3 regions of the Microbaculum marinum genome follow, and region 3 is predicted to be linked to each of the others. Evidence: predicted binding sites of a transcription regulator. Region 3 holds the regulator's gene; each other region holds the start of a gene.

Region 1 (4,500 bases), on a different contig from region 3:
CGAGCCCTTCCTCCATGCGCATGACGGCGACCCCCGTCTCGGCGTCGCCTTCCATGATGGCGCGCTGGATCGGGGCTGCGCCGCGCCAGCGCGGCAGCAGCGAGGCATGCAGGTTCAGGCAGCCATCCCTCGGGGCGTCGAGCACAGGCTTCGGCAGGATCAGTCCGTAGGCGACCACCACCGCGACATCCGCGCCGTGGCCGGCAAACAGGGCCTGCTCGCCTTCGACCTTCAGGGATTTCGGCGTCAGGACAGGCAGGCCGAACTGCTCTGCTGCGACCTGAACCGGGCTTTTTCGCTCCGACATGCCGCGACCGGCCGGGCGCGGCGGCTGCGAATACACTGCGGCGACCTCATGGCCGGCTCCGACGATCTCGGTGAGCGTCGGCACCGAAAAGTCGGGCGTGCCCATGAAGACGACGCGCAGGCTCATCGGCGTCTCCGGGGGACCGGGGAGGTGCAACGGTCGGTGAGGATGCCTGTCACACCCGCAGTCATTCGGCTGCGTCGGCTTCCTCGGCACCCTCCGACCGGCGACGCTTGAACTCGGGCAGTTCGCCGCGCTTGGCCGCCTTGGCGAACTTCTTGACCACGCGGTCGCGCCGAAGTCTCGAGATGTGGTCGATGAACAGGACGCCGTTCAGGTGGTCGATCTCGTGCTGCACGCAGACCGCAAGCAGGCCCTCGCACGCGAGTTCCTGTTCCTTGCCGTCCCGGTCGAGAAAGCGCACCTTGCACGCAGCCGGCCGTTCGACTTCCTCGTAGTAGTCGGGGATCGACAGGCAACCCTCCTCGTAGATCGAGGTTTCCGGGGACTGCCAGACGATTTCGGGGTTGACCAGGAAGAGGGGCTTCTTGGCGTCCTCGTCCCTGGAAACGTCTATCACGACGAGGCGCTTGGGGACGCCGATCTGGATCGCCGCCAGACCTATGCCCGGCGCGTCGTACATCGTCTCCAGCATGTCGTCCATCAGCGCCCGCACAGCGTCGTCGACCGCCTCGACGGGCTCGCACTGGGTGCGCAGGACGGGATCGGGCAATAGCACGATGTCTCGGATTGTCATGGCGACCAGATAGGAGATCGGCCGATTGCGGTCAACTCATCTGCGGCATGCGTCAGCCGTGGTCGGAGTGCGTATCGTTGGCATCGCTGTCGTCGTCACCGGTGCCCGACTGCTTGTGGTTCGAGGCAGCGCCAATCGCCACGCCGATGCCGGCACCGATGGCAATCCCGATTGCGAGATTGTCCAGTGCGGTACCCAGTCCCGCCCCGAGTGCGATGCCCATGGCGATCCAGAGTCCTGTATTCATCATCATAGGATTGGTCGCCCGCTTTGGGTTTACAAGGTTCTCAGGGGCGATGTTCGCGCTTTGGTCTCGCATTGGGAGCCGAATCGACTAGATTGATCCTCGGAATTCCAGGCCGCGGATCGACATATGAACCAAATACTCATCGAGATCGGGGGACGGGGGGTCACCGTCGGCGAAGGCGCATTCGCCGCGGCGGTGCTCGGCTTCGCTATCCTGATAGCGATCCTGTTCGCCGTCCTGCGGTCCGGACGGCCGAATGCCGCCGACGAGGCACGCCGTCACGAAGCCGAGTTGCGGCTGGCCGAGATGAGCCGTGCGCAAGCGGAAATGACCGGGCGCATGCAGACCATGGCCGAGGTATTCAGTACCCGCCACGCCGATCTCGCCCGCGCGCTGGGCGAGCGCCTCGACAACCTCGGTCACCGGGTCGGCCAGTCGATGGAAACGCAGACGCGGGCGACCCATGACAGCCTGTCGAAGCTGAACGAGCGGCTTGCGGTGATCGACACGGCTCAGAAGAACATTACCGATCTGTCCCGGGAGGTTGTGGGTTTGCATCACATCCTCGCCAACAAGCAGTCCCGCGGCGCCTTTGGTCAGGGACGCATGGAGGCGATCGTGCAGGACGGCCTGCCGACCGGCGCCTACGAGTTCCAGGCGACGCTGTCGAACGGCCGGCGGCCGGACTGCGTGGTGCGCTTTCCAAACACCGATGCCGTGCTCGTCATCGACGCGAAGTTCCCGCTGGAGGCCTTTGGGGCGTTCCGCGATGCCGCCGACGAAGAGGCCCGCAAGCAGGCGGCGCAGCGGCTGAGAACCGACGTCCAGAAGCACGTCACCGATATTGGCGAACGCTACTTCATCCCGGGCGAGACGCAGGATCTCGCCATCATGTTCGTCCCGTCCGAATCGATCTACGCCGATCTTCACGAGCATTTCGAGGACGCCGTCCAGAAGGCGCACCGGGCCCGCATCATCGTCGTCGGGCCGTCCATGCTGATGCTGTCGATCCAGGTGATGCAGTCGATCCTGCGCGACGCGCGGATGCGCGAGCAGGCGCATCTGATCCACAAGGAGGTCACCTACCTGTCGGACGACGTGCGACGTCTGCAGGAACGCGTGCTCAAGCTGCAAGGCCATTTCGGCCAGGCGAACAAGGACATCGAGCAGATCCTGACGTCCTCGGAGAAGATCCTCAAGCGCGGCGACAAGATCGAGCAGCTCGACCTGGTGGACGAGACGGGATCCGGAGAGAAGGCCGGAAGCCCGCCCGCGCAGCCGCGGCTGCTGGCCGGAGAATAGCCGGTCGCCCGCCGGGACTGTCGGCCTTATTCCGGTATCTCGTTGGCGCGTTCGCCATAGGCGTTCGGTCCCGGATTGCCGGCGACCAGTCCCGCCAACACCATCCAGACCGCTCCGGCAAGGGGGATGAAGGCAAGCAGGCACCAGTACCAGGGCAGCCCCCGGTCGTGCTGCCGCTTGACCAGCAATGCCATCTCGCACCAAAGCGAGGGGATCGCCAGCAGGATCACCCCGCCGGGCATCCCCTCGTCGCTATAGGGGTCGATCATCATGCCGACGAGGACGAAAAGCACGCTCCACAGCAGCCCGATGCCCAGCCAGTAGACCTCTCTGTTGATCCGACCTGCGAAGCCGAAATAGAGCCAGAGGAACGACGCGCTCGAACCCTTCGGCGGCGGAAGCTGGGGAGTGGACATGAATCGGGCGGCCGCTGGGACAGTGTACCGGGGGTTGGGGACCCCCGGCATATATTATCCCGGTGCGGATGGGCAATGGCGGCGTCCGGCGCAGCCGGCCGCGGCCTCCTGGAAGCCGGTTACCTCGGCGGCCGGTTCCTGCTACTGCCCGGTCAGCGGATCGGGGCCGTAACGGTTCGGCCCGTCGGTTCCCCGCAGGAAGCCGAGAACGACGATGTACCAGATGATGCCGACGACCGGGATCAGGATGATCAGAGTCCACCACCCCGACTTGTCACGATCGTGCCAGCGCTTGGTGGCGACGGCGAGAGAGGGATAGATCAGGATCAGGGAAACGATGCCGCCGACCACGCTCATCGTCGTCTGCCCGCCGATCCCGTAGGCAATGCCGGAAATCACCCAGTGTATGACGCCCAGGATCAGGCCGCCGATCCAGAACGGCATCCGGCTGATGCGGCCCTCGAAACTCCAGAAAAGATTGTGCCAGTCCATGTCACCCCCCCAATGCTGCGTTTTGCGGAAGGATGACGCTACGGGACGTGCCTTAAGTTTCCGTTGTCAGTCGCGCAGCAACTCGTTGATCGACGTCTTCGAGCGCGTCCGCTCGTCCACCCGTTTCACGATGACCGCACAGTAGAGGCTTGGGTTAGGCGCGTTGGCGGCGGCCGGCTTTGCGGGGGGAAGGGTGCCTGACACGACGACGGAATAGGGCGGCACCTCGCCGTACATGATCTCGCCGCTCGCCCGGTCGACGATCTTGGTCGAGGCGCCGAGATAGACACCCATCGACAGCACCGATCCCTCGCGGACCACGACTCCTTCCGCCACTTCGGCCCGCGCTCCGATGAAGCAGTTGTCCTCGATGATCACCGGCCCGGCCTGCAAAGGCTCCAGCACGCCGCCGATGCCGGCGCCGCCGGATATGTGGCAGTTCCGGCCGATCTGTGCGCAGGACCCGACCGTCGCCCAGGTATCGACCATGGTGCCCTCGTCGATATAGGCACCCAGGTTGACGAAGGATGGCATCAGCACCACTCCCTTCGCGATGAAGGCGGACCGGCGGACGATGCAGTTCGGCACCGCGCGGAATCCGGCGGCCCCGAATTCCTCGGCGCCCCACCCCTCGAACTTCGACGGTACCTTGTCCCACCACGTCGCGGTCCCGGGCCCCCCCGGTATCGCCGTCATGTCGTTGAGGCGGAAGGACAGAAGCACGGCCTTCTTCAGCCACTGGTTCACCACCCACGCGTCGCTTCGCTTCTCGGCGACCCGCATCTTGCCCGAATCGAGGAGATCGAGCGCAGTCTCGACGGCCTCGCGGACCTCGCCGCCGGTCCCCGGACCGACGTCGTCGCGGGCATCGAAGGCGGCTTCGACGACGGATTCGATCTGCGCGATGTCCACGATGCGGTTCCTCCCGAGAATTTCTGGCGCTGGACTGATGACCGGCGGACTACCGCCCGCACCGGGA
Region 2 (4,500 bases), on a different contig from region 3:
GGCGATCGCGGCGGCGCCGGTCAGGCCTCGGCGCCGCAACCGGCCGGTGAGGTCGGCGAGAAGCGCGGTCTCGCCGCCGAACAGGTGGGTGCAACCGGCGATGTCCAGGACCAGGCCGCACGGCCCGTCGAGCGACACCAGCGGCGTGTAGCGCCCCGCCCACTCGGCAAGCGCCAGCAGCGTTCGGCGGTCCGCCTCCGGATCGGCGGGAAAGGTCTCGAGGTCGGGTCGGCGGGCGCGGGCGTCGGCCAGCGTCAGGCCCGGATCGAGCCCGGCCGCGGCGGCGACCCGGTCGACGGCGGCGAGCCGCATGGCGTTGCCCGCAGTCTCGACCGTGGCGTGCGGGACCGCGGGAGCGCCCGTCTCATCCGGCGCGCCGGAGCGGCAGGACGGCCGGCCGGTCGGCGGAGCCCCCCTCAGCCGTTCGACCGGCAGGTGCGGCAGCCTGACGGCGAGGAACCGCCGTGCCGGACCGATCGGATCCAGGCCAATCGGATCCGGACCAGGCCGATCCGGGCTGACCGGTGCCGGGGTCCGCGATGCCGGACGTGAGGAGGGGAGGGGCGGGGGTGAAGACGTGCTCATCGGGCTTCCACATCAGGGTGAAACAGCCGCCGGGGCGGGCGGCGTTGCGTTCCAGATCGGCCTGCCAGGCCGGCTGCGGCAGGGCCAGGGACTCGGAAACGCCCAGGTCCGCGGGCGGGCTGATGCGCCAGCGGGTGCGGGCTGCGCTGAGGCCGGCGCCGGCGCCCGGCCGAACCAGCATCGCGGTCACGCCGCTGCGGGCGGCGCGTAGGGTCAGTCGCCGGGTCGCGGTCATGTCGACCACTGCCGGGTCGCCCCGGATCTCGGCCAGCACGGCGGCGAGGGCCCGGCTCGACAGGCCCTCCTCGGCCGCCCACAGCGCCTCGCGGGGGCGCCGCGTCTCCACGATCAGCAGCCGGCCGGGGTCGAGGCCGAAGGCGGCAAGGCCCGGACCGTAGGGCCGGCCCCATTCGCCGGCGCCGTCGAAGGTGGTCACGATCAGCGTCCAGCGGCCACCCGGCCGGTGGCGGCCAGTGGGGCCCTGCGCTGTCCGCTCCAGAGGTGGCCGGTCAACGTCGACCCGATCGCCGCCGGGCCAGGCGCAAAGACGGGCGGCAAGCGCTGCGGCGAAGCCGAAGGCGAGCGCCCCGTTCGCCTCGCTGGCGCGGATTTCGTGCAGGTCCCCCCGCCTCAGGCCGCCGCCGAGCGTGTCGTCGAGCGCGGGATGGCCGAGCGGGACAGGCGACGCGACCCGGCTTTGATCCGGCTCCGCCGACCCACCCCCGTCACCCTCCAGCCGCGCGATGCGCCGCCGCAGGCTGTCGAGATCGGGCAGGGTGTCAGGTGCGTCGGGCACAATGGCTCTCCGTTCCGGGCAAATGCTTCCGCCGCCCGGTGACAACAGCTTTTGTTCCTGTTTTGTTCCAATATGGATTCCATTGTTCAGCGTGAGAGTCAATCGGCGGGCTGATCACCCGAAGGCCCGGCATCGGGTAGATTCCCCGAGAGATAACGGACCCGGGCCAAAGGCGAATCTGAAAAGCTCCGGCACGGCCCAGGCACCTCGTCGGTCAGCCCTGCCCGCGCCCCTGTACGAGCCGCGGGTGCCTCACCCGCATTTGGAATAGCCGCAGTCGAGGCAGGCGAGGCAGCCCTCGCGGTGATGCAGGCTGGGATGGCCGCAGCGGGGGCAGGTCGCCCCCGACCCTTCCGGCATGCCGGCGATCATCGCCTTCGCCTTTGGCTCTTCCCGCACGTCGCGCCGGCTGTCGCCGCTCGAGGCGAGAAAGCCGATATCGACCATGTGCTTCTCGATGACGTCGGCGATCGCGGCCAGAAGGCTCGGCACGTAGCGGCCGTTCATCCACTGGCCGCCGCGCGGATCGAACACCGCCTTCAGTTCGTCGACCACGAAGGACACGTCGCCGCCGCGGCGAAACACGGCGGAGATCAAGAGCGTCAGGGCCGCGGTCCAGGCATAGTGCTCGACATTGCGCGAGTTGATGAAGATCTCGAACGGCCGGCGCCGCCCGTCGCGGAGGATGTCGTTGATGGTGATGTAGAAGGAATGCTCCATGTCCGGCCAGCGCAGCTTGTAGGTGAAGCCGGGCAGGATCGCGTCCCGCTTCAGCGGCTCCGTCAGCCGCACGACCGCGGCGCCGTCGGGGGGAACGGTCCGGGCCTCGGCGGGTATCTCCGGCGCCGGCAGCGGCAGGCTTGTCTGCGAATCGCCGGCGGCCTCCTGACCGGCGCTTGCCTGGCCGCCGGCCGTTTCCACCACGCTGAGGACCGACCCGGTCACCGGGTTCGGCCGGTAGGTGGTGCAGCCCTTCAGGCCCATCGCATAGGCCTGCGCATAGAGGTCCTTGAAGGCCTCGAACGTGGTGTCGCGCGGCACGTTGATGGTCTTGGAGATCGAGGAATCGACCCACGGCTGCAGCGCCGCCTGCATCTTCAGGTGCGCGGCCGGGGTCAGCGTCTGCGCCGTGACGAAGGCGTCCGCGACACCGGCCTCCTCGCCGAACCGGGCGCGGTAGAGCCTGTAGGCGTGATCGCTGACCTCTTCCTCGCGGCGCGTGCCGTCGGGCATCAGCACGGCGCGCCGGTAGGCCAGCGAGAAGATCGGCTCGATGCCCGACGAGACGTTGTCGGCGAACAGCGAGATGGTGCCGGTCGGGGCGATCGAGGTGACGTGCGAGTTGCGCAGGCCGTGCGTCGCGATCAGCGCCCGAACGTCCTCGTCGAGCCGGGCGACCGTCGGGCTTTCCAGGAACCGGTCCCTGTCGAACAGCGGGAAGGCGCCCTTCTCGGCGGCGAGCCGCGCGCTCGCGCGATAGGCGGCATTCTGGATCGTCCGCATCCAGGCGCCGGCCGCCTCGGCGCCCTCGTCGGAACCGTAGACCAGCCCGAGCATGGCAAGAGCATCCGCAAGACCGGTGACGCCGAGGCCCAGCCGGCGCTTGGCCTCGGCCTCCTCGCGCTGGGCGGGAAGCGGGAAATTCGAGACGCCGACGACGTTGTCGAGGAAACGGATCGCGGTCGCCACCGTCTCCTCAAGTTCGTCGGCGTCCAGGCGCGCCGTCGGCTCGAAGGGATCATGAACCAGTCTGGCGAGGTTGACGGAGCCGAGCAGGCAGGCGCCGTATGGCGGCAGCGGCTGCTCGCCGCACGGATTGGTCGCCTGGATCGTCTCGCAATAGGCGAGGTTGTTCTCCGCATTCACCCGGTCGATGAAGATGACCCCCGGTTCCGCGTAGTCGTAGGTGGAGCGCATGATGCGGTCCCACAGATCGCGCGCCCGCACCGTCCGGTAGACCTTGCCGTCGAAGACGAGATCCCAGTCGGCGTCGTCCGCAACCGCCTGCATGAAGGCGTCGGTCACGAGGACCGACAGGTTGAACATCCTCAGCTTCGCCGAGTCCGCCTTGGCGTCGATGAACAATTCGATGTCGGGATGGTCGCAGCGCAGCGTGCCCATCATGGCGCCGCGGCGGTGGCCGGCCGACTGGATCGTCCGGCACATGGCGTCCCAGACCTCCATGAAGCTGACCGGCCCGGACGCGTCGGCGCCGATCGACTTCACCACCGCGCCCTTCGGCCTCAGCGTCGAGAAGTCGTGGCCGATCCCGCCGCCCTGCTGCATGGTCAGCGCCGCCTCGCGAAGCTGCGTGAAGATGCCGTCGAGGTCGTCGGGGATCTCTCCCATGACGAAGCAGTTGAACAGGGTCACCCGGCGGCCGGTGCCGGCCCCCGCCAGGATGCGGCCTGCGGGCAGGAACGCGCCCGACTTCAGCGTCTCGTGAAACCGCTGCGCCCACGCATCGCGACGCTCGGGGACCTCGGCGTCCGCGACGGCACGCGCAACCCGGCCGAGGGTATCGTCGACGCTGTCCTCGACGGGAGCGCCGCCCTCGCCGCGCAGCCGGTACTTCATGTCCCAGATCTCGGTTGCGATCGGGGAGAGCGGTATGGAGTCGCGGGAGGTCCTGCTTGCCATGCTCGATACTCGTTACGCGCGCCCAAGGTGGCGCCACCTTCCAATATCGTGCGAAACGTGCACGAGGTCAATAAATGTTCATGTTTTGTACCTGAGAGGCAACGTCCTCGACATGCCGGAGACGGGATTTGCATCCAATTATTGACACTTAATCAGTCGTCGGAATCCGATAACCGTGAGATCATCGCCGGACCGGCGGAAGATTCGGTGCAACGGCGATCAGCCAATGCGCGCCGGTCCCGGGGAGTATCAACGATGCCGTACGGCAATGAACGCAAGGGGCCTGACAACATGCAATTCACCCGTACGACGCGCCTGCGGACGATGCTGGTCGCGGCATTCGCCGGGCTTGTTTCCGCATCGAGCGGGATCGCCGGCACCGCCGATACCGATGGCCGCACGATCGCCGAACTGACGCCTGCCGCGATCGCGGCGAATCCGTCCGCCTTCAAGATCTGCCCCGAATCGCCGGACGACCC
Region 3 (4,500 bases):
TCCCCCGGCGCCCGGACGAGGACCGGCTCGTCGAACGTGAACACCTCGAGATTGTCGCCCTCGCCGTCCCGGTCGACGATGAGGAAATCGGATGTCTCGCCGAGCGGGGTCAGCACGCCGTGCCAGACGTTGCGGTCGTAGTTGACCCCTTGCCCCGGTGACGTAAGGAATGCGCGGGGCCGCACCGGACGTCCGTCTTCGTCCTCGCAGACCACGACCAGAAACCGGTTCCGCGACAGCGGATGGAACGCCTGACTGCCGAACGGATGGCGCTCCACCATCTCCACCAGGAGCGGCAGGGTGCTCGGCTCGCCGGTGACGAGACTGACGATGACGCGCCCGCCCGGCCCGGTTGCCTCGACATTGGCGAGATCGTGAAACCGGCGGCAAGTTCCGTCGTTGATCGCAAAGTTGCGCGCGCCGTCCTTCTGAAGCACCTGTCCGAACGGGGCGAAGGCTTCCGGGGTCAGGGGTTGCGGCTGTAGCGAATGCGGCACCGGGAGAATCCTAAATCTCTGATCGCATCTGGAACCGAGAGGCGGCCATGTCTGTCACGAAACTAAAATCATACGCCGAGACTATGCCCAAACCGAATTTTCAGAATGGCTTGCGGCTCGATCCCCGCCGCGGGACAATGGATCCGATCGCCGACCAGGACTTTCCCGACAGACCGGACACGGAACAATGGCGACGTGGCTGATCGCGATACTGACCGCACTGCTCGCGGCGGCGACTCTGGCGCCGGTATCCCGGATCCCGCATGGTTTCGTGCGAGTTTGCGACTTTCCCAAGCTGCAGATCATCGCACTCACGATTGCTGCGGCGGTCGCCACCCTGGTGTTCCTGCCGTGGGGCACCACCGTCATCGTGCTGGTCGCGGTCCAGGTCCTGATCATACTGGTCCAATCCGTTGCCTGCGTGCGGTTCACGCCCCTGTGGCGGGTTCAGTCGCTCCGTTTCGACGGCACCGCCGACAACCCGGCGGTCGTCCGCATCCTGGTCTCGAACGTGAAGATGTCGAACCGGGACCATGGCCGGCTGATCGAGGTGGTGCGGCGCGAGGCTCCCGATTTCGCGGCTTTCCTAGAGTGCGACGGGCCATGGCAGACGGCGCTGTCCGAACTGAAGGACATCCTGCCACACGCGCTCGAACATCCGCTCGACAACTCCTACGGCATGATCATCCTGTCGCGCATTCCTTTTCGCTCAGCCGAGTTCCGGTTCGTCTTTTCCGACGAGGTTCCGTCGGCAAGGATTGTCGCCGAAACCGGGGCCGGAGATCCGTTTGCGCTCTACGTGGTGCATCCCGAACCGCCGGTTCCCTATGCCGACACGATCGGACGCGATGGCGAACTGATCCTCCTCGCCCGGGATGCCAAGGCCGAGTCGCTACCGACCATCGTAACCGGCGACATGAACGACGTGGCCTGGTCGCCGACCACGCGTCGATTCCAGCGCCTGAGCGGACTGCTCGACCCACGGGTCGGCCGCGGCTTCTACAACAGCTTCGACGCCCGATACCCCCTGCTGAGATGGCCGCTCGACCACCTTTTTCACGATCCGCGATTTCGCCTTGTGCGGCTGGAGCGGCTCCCCAACATCGGGTCCGACCATTTCCCGATGCTGTTCGAACTCGCGCTGACAAGTCGCAACGGCGCCGATGAAACTCCGCAGGCCGCGGATTCGGAGGATCTGGAGGAAGCACGAGAGGTTACCCAGGCCGCGGACAATCTGGACCGTGAACCAATCGGATCGGATTGGGAAAAATAGGCCACCGGATCCCGCTACGGATCAGACGCCTCCTTCAGTGCGCGGCGATGCCGATGTGCTTTCCATTCCCCGGCGCAGCGAAAAGTCGCTCAGTCGCAAAACAACCGGCGGCGGCATTGCGTTAATCCGGAATTAACCATTGTCGAACACAACAAGAACATGTATCTATGTTCTTGATTTGTACACGATCTGGATTCGGCGCTGAGGTCTTCGGCGGCAGCGGGATCGGCGACGGGAGCGCGCAATGCTGACACGCAAGCAGTACGAACTGCTTATGTTTATCCACGAACGCCTCAAGGAATCCGGCGTTCCTCCTTCGTTCGACGAAATGAAGGAGGCCCTGGACCTGCGCTCCAAGTCGGGAATCCACCGGCTGATCACCGCCCTAGAAGAACGAGGCTTCATCCGGCGCCTGCCGCACCGTGCGCGCGCCATGGAAATCGTCCGCCTGCCCGATTCGGTCGCGCCCGGCCTGGCGGTGCGCAGCCGTGGCTTCGCGCCCAGCGTCATCGAGGGCAGTCTCGGGAAGTCGCCCCCGCCCGAATCTCGCTCCGAGCCTGAGCCGGTCGCGGATCACGGCGAATCCGTATCCGTGCCGGTGATGGGCAGGATTGCGGCCGGCACGCCCATTTCGGCCATCCAGAACCACACGCACTCGATTCCGATCCCGGTGGACATGCTGTCGCGCGGCGAGCACTTCGCGCTGGAAGTCAGGGGCGATTCGATGGTCGAGGCGGGCATTCTCGACGGCGATACCGTGCTGATCCGCAAGACCGACACGGCAGACACCGGCGATATCGTCGTAGCCCTGGTCGACGACGAAGAAGCGACCCTGAAGCGGCTCCGCCGCAAGGGCGATTCGATCGCGCTCGAAGCGGCGAACCCGGCCTACGAGACCCGCATTTTCGGCCCCGACCGGGTCGATATCCAAGGCCGGCTCGTGGGTTTGATACGGCGGTATTGAGCCGCCACCGCGGTTGACCGTCAGTCCGACGGCTCGTCCGGGGACACACTCCGTCGGGTCCACGGGCGGTCGCCGGCCAGTTCGGTTGCCGAGGTGAGTTTAAGTCCGTGTGGCGTTGCGCGCACAGACACCGCACCGAGCCGTGCCACATCCAACGGGCCGAAGACCAGCGCGTCGCTCCGGCACCACTCGGGCGGCACCAGTTCGCTGACGACGACGTCGGCCCAGGCGCAGTCTTCTGCAAATGCCATCGGTTCCTCGACGACGGCCACGCGCAGTCGCGGCGAGGCGGCGATACAACCCGCCTCATCGCAGGAGGCGGTTGCGGCCGCTTGCGCGGTCTCGGGCTGGCCGACCCGCCGCAGCCAGGTTTCGGCCACGTACTGGGACCGGGCCCGCGGCACGAATACCAGTCCCCCGTCGTCCATCCTTACCGCCGCCATGCCGGCATCGCGCGAAACGAAAAGGTCCGGGATCGGCATCAGCCACGGTGTGGCCATGCCGACGATGATCAGGGGCACACCCAGATAGCGCCAGCTGGTGCGCCACAGGCTGAGCCACAGCCCGCCGGCGGCGACTGCGGCCAGTCCCAGCACCGGCATCGCCGGCACCATCCGTATGGCACCGTCCCAGCCCGAAACGTGATGGGCGACCGCGAGTACCCCCTCTATGCCAAGTCCCATCGCCCCCAGAGCAGGCGCCTCGAGGCCGAACGGCATCAGCACCACCGCCAGCAGACCGGCTGGCATTACCACGAGACTGACAAGCGGCATGGCGACGACGTTGGCGATGAGCCCGTATACCGCCACCCGGTTGAAGTGGAACGCGGCGAACGGTCCGGTCGCGAGGCCCGCAATCAGCGACGTGAAGACAAGGCCGATCAGCGCGCGCCGGAGAAACAACAGGAGCGGCTTTGCCGCCCTGTCCGGCGCGCGTGCCGCGGCCATCTGGACCGCCTCGTAGGCCGCGACCAGGGCGATCGTGGCCGCAAACGACATCTGGAAGCTCGCGGAAACAAGCGCCTCCGGCGTCAGCGCGAGTACCATCCAGGCAGCGACAGCGACGTTCCTGAGCGTGATCGCCGGACGATCGAACAGGATCGCGACCAGCATGATCGCGGCCATCACGAAGGCGCGCTGGGTTGCTATCGAGCCGCCCGACAGGAGGAGATATCCGGCACCTCCGGCGAGCGCGACGATTGCCGCCCACTTCTTGATCGGCCGGGTAAGGGCCAGGGCCGGCGAAAGTGCGAGCGCTGCACGCACCGTCCAGAACAGCGTGCCGACGACGAGCATCATGTGCAGGCCGGAGATCGCCAGGATATGGGCGAGGCCGGACATCCTGAGCGCCTCCTGGTCTGCTTCGGGTATGGCGCCGCGCTGGCCGGTCACGAGCGCAGCCGCGACCGCGCCCGGCGAGCCCGGCAAGGTTCCGACGATCCGCACGGCAATGCCGAGCCGCAACCGTTCGACCCGATCAAGAAAGTTTTCGATCAATCCCGGCGGATCGGAAGGACGCGGAACGGGGGCGCTGACGATGAAGCCCACGCCGCCGATCCCGTCGAAGTACGCCTGACGCGCATAGTCGAAGGCCCCCGGCGCGGCGGCGTCCGGGGGCGGCATGATCACCGCGTCGAAGGAAACCACGGTGCCCGGCTGCGGAATCGCCCAGTTGCCGCGCGACCAGAGCGACAGCAACCGCGGCGGCGGCAGGTTCGCGCCCAACTCGGCCGGCGCCACCAGCAGCCGTGCCGCTCCGCCTTCGCG

Evidence for each region. The regulator LexA, encoded in region 3, represses DNA repair genes until DNA is damaged. The targets are predictions, from matches to a motif close to TGTTCNNNNTGTGTTCNG.
Region 1: a site for LexA is predicted at 1,362-1,379, ahead of V3328_RS05395 (DNA recombination protein RmuC). Genes of this name have one in related genera too.
Region 2: a site for LexA is predicted at 1,434-1,451, ahead of V3328_RS25765 (ImuA family protein). Genes of this name have one in related genera too.

Annotation. Positions count from the first base shown of each region.
Region 1 covers NZ_JAZHOF010000002.1:385,730-390,229, forward strand. The annotation lists gene fmt (methionyl-tRNA formyltransferase) at 1-433, opposite strand, end outside; gene V3328_RS05385 (peptide deformylase) at 495-1,064, opposite strand; gene V3328_RS05390 (glycine zipper domain-containing protein) at 1,117-1,317, opposite strand; gene V3328_RS05395 (DNA recombination protein RmuC) at 1,438-2,613, shown strand; gene V3328_RS05400 (DUF805 domain-containing protein) at 2,640-3,029, opposite strand; gene V3328_RS05405 (DUF805 domain-containing protein) at 3,171-3,521, opposite strand; gene dapD (2,3,4,5-tetrahydropyridine-2,6-dicarboxylate N-succinyltransferase) at 3,588-4,433, opposite strand.
Region 2 covers NZ_JAZHOF010000015.1:15,521-20,020, reverse strand. The annotation lists gene V3328_RS25770 (Y-family DNA polymerase) at 1-312, opposite strand, end outside; gene V3328_RS25765 (ImuA family protein) at 365-1,381, opposite strand; gene V3328_RS25760 (adenosylcobalamin-dependent ribonucleoside-diphosphate reductase) at 1,634-4,021, opposite strand; gene V3328_RS25755 (hypothetical protein) at 4,277-4,500, shown strand, end outside.
Region 3 covers NZ_JAZHOF010000013.1:12,977-17,476, forward strand. The annotation lists gene V3328_RS24270 (ureidoglycolate lyase) at 1-497, opposite strand, end outside; gene V3328_RS24275 (endonuclease/exonuclease/phosphatase family protein) at 685-1,770, shown strand; gene lexA (transcriptional repressor LexA) at 2,015-2,734, shown strand; gene V3328_RS24285 (ComEC/Rec2 family competence protein) at 2,755-4,500, opposite strand, start outside.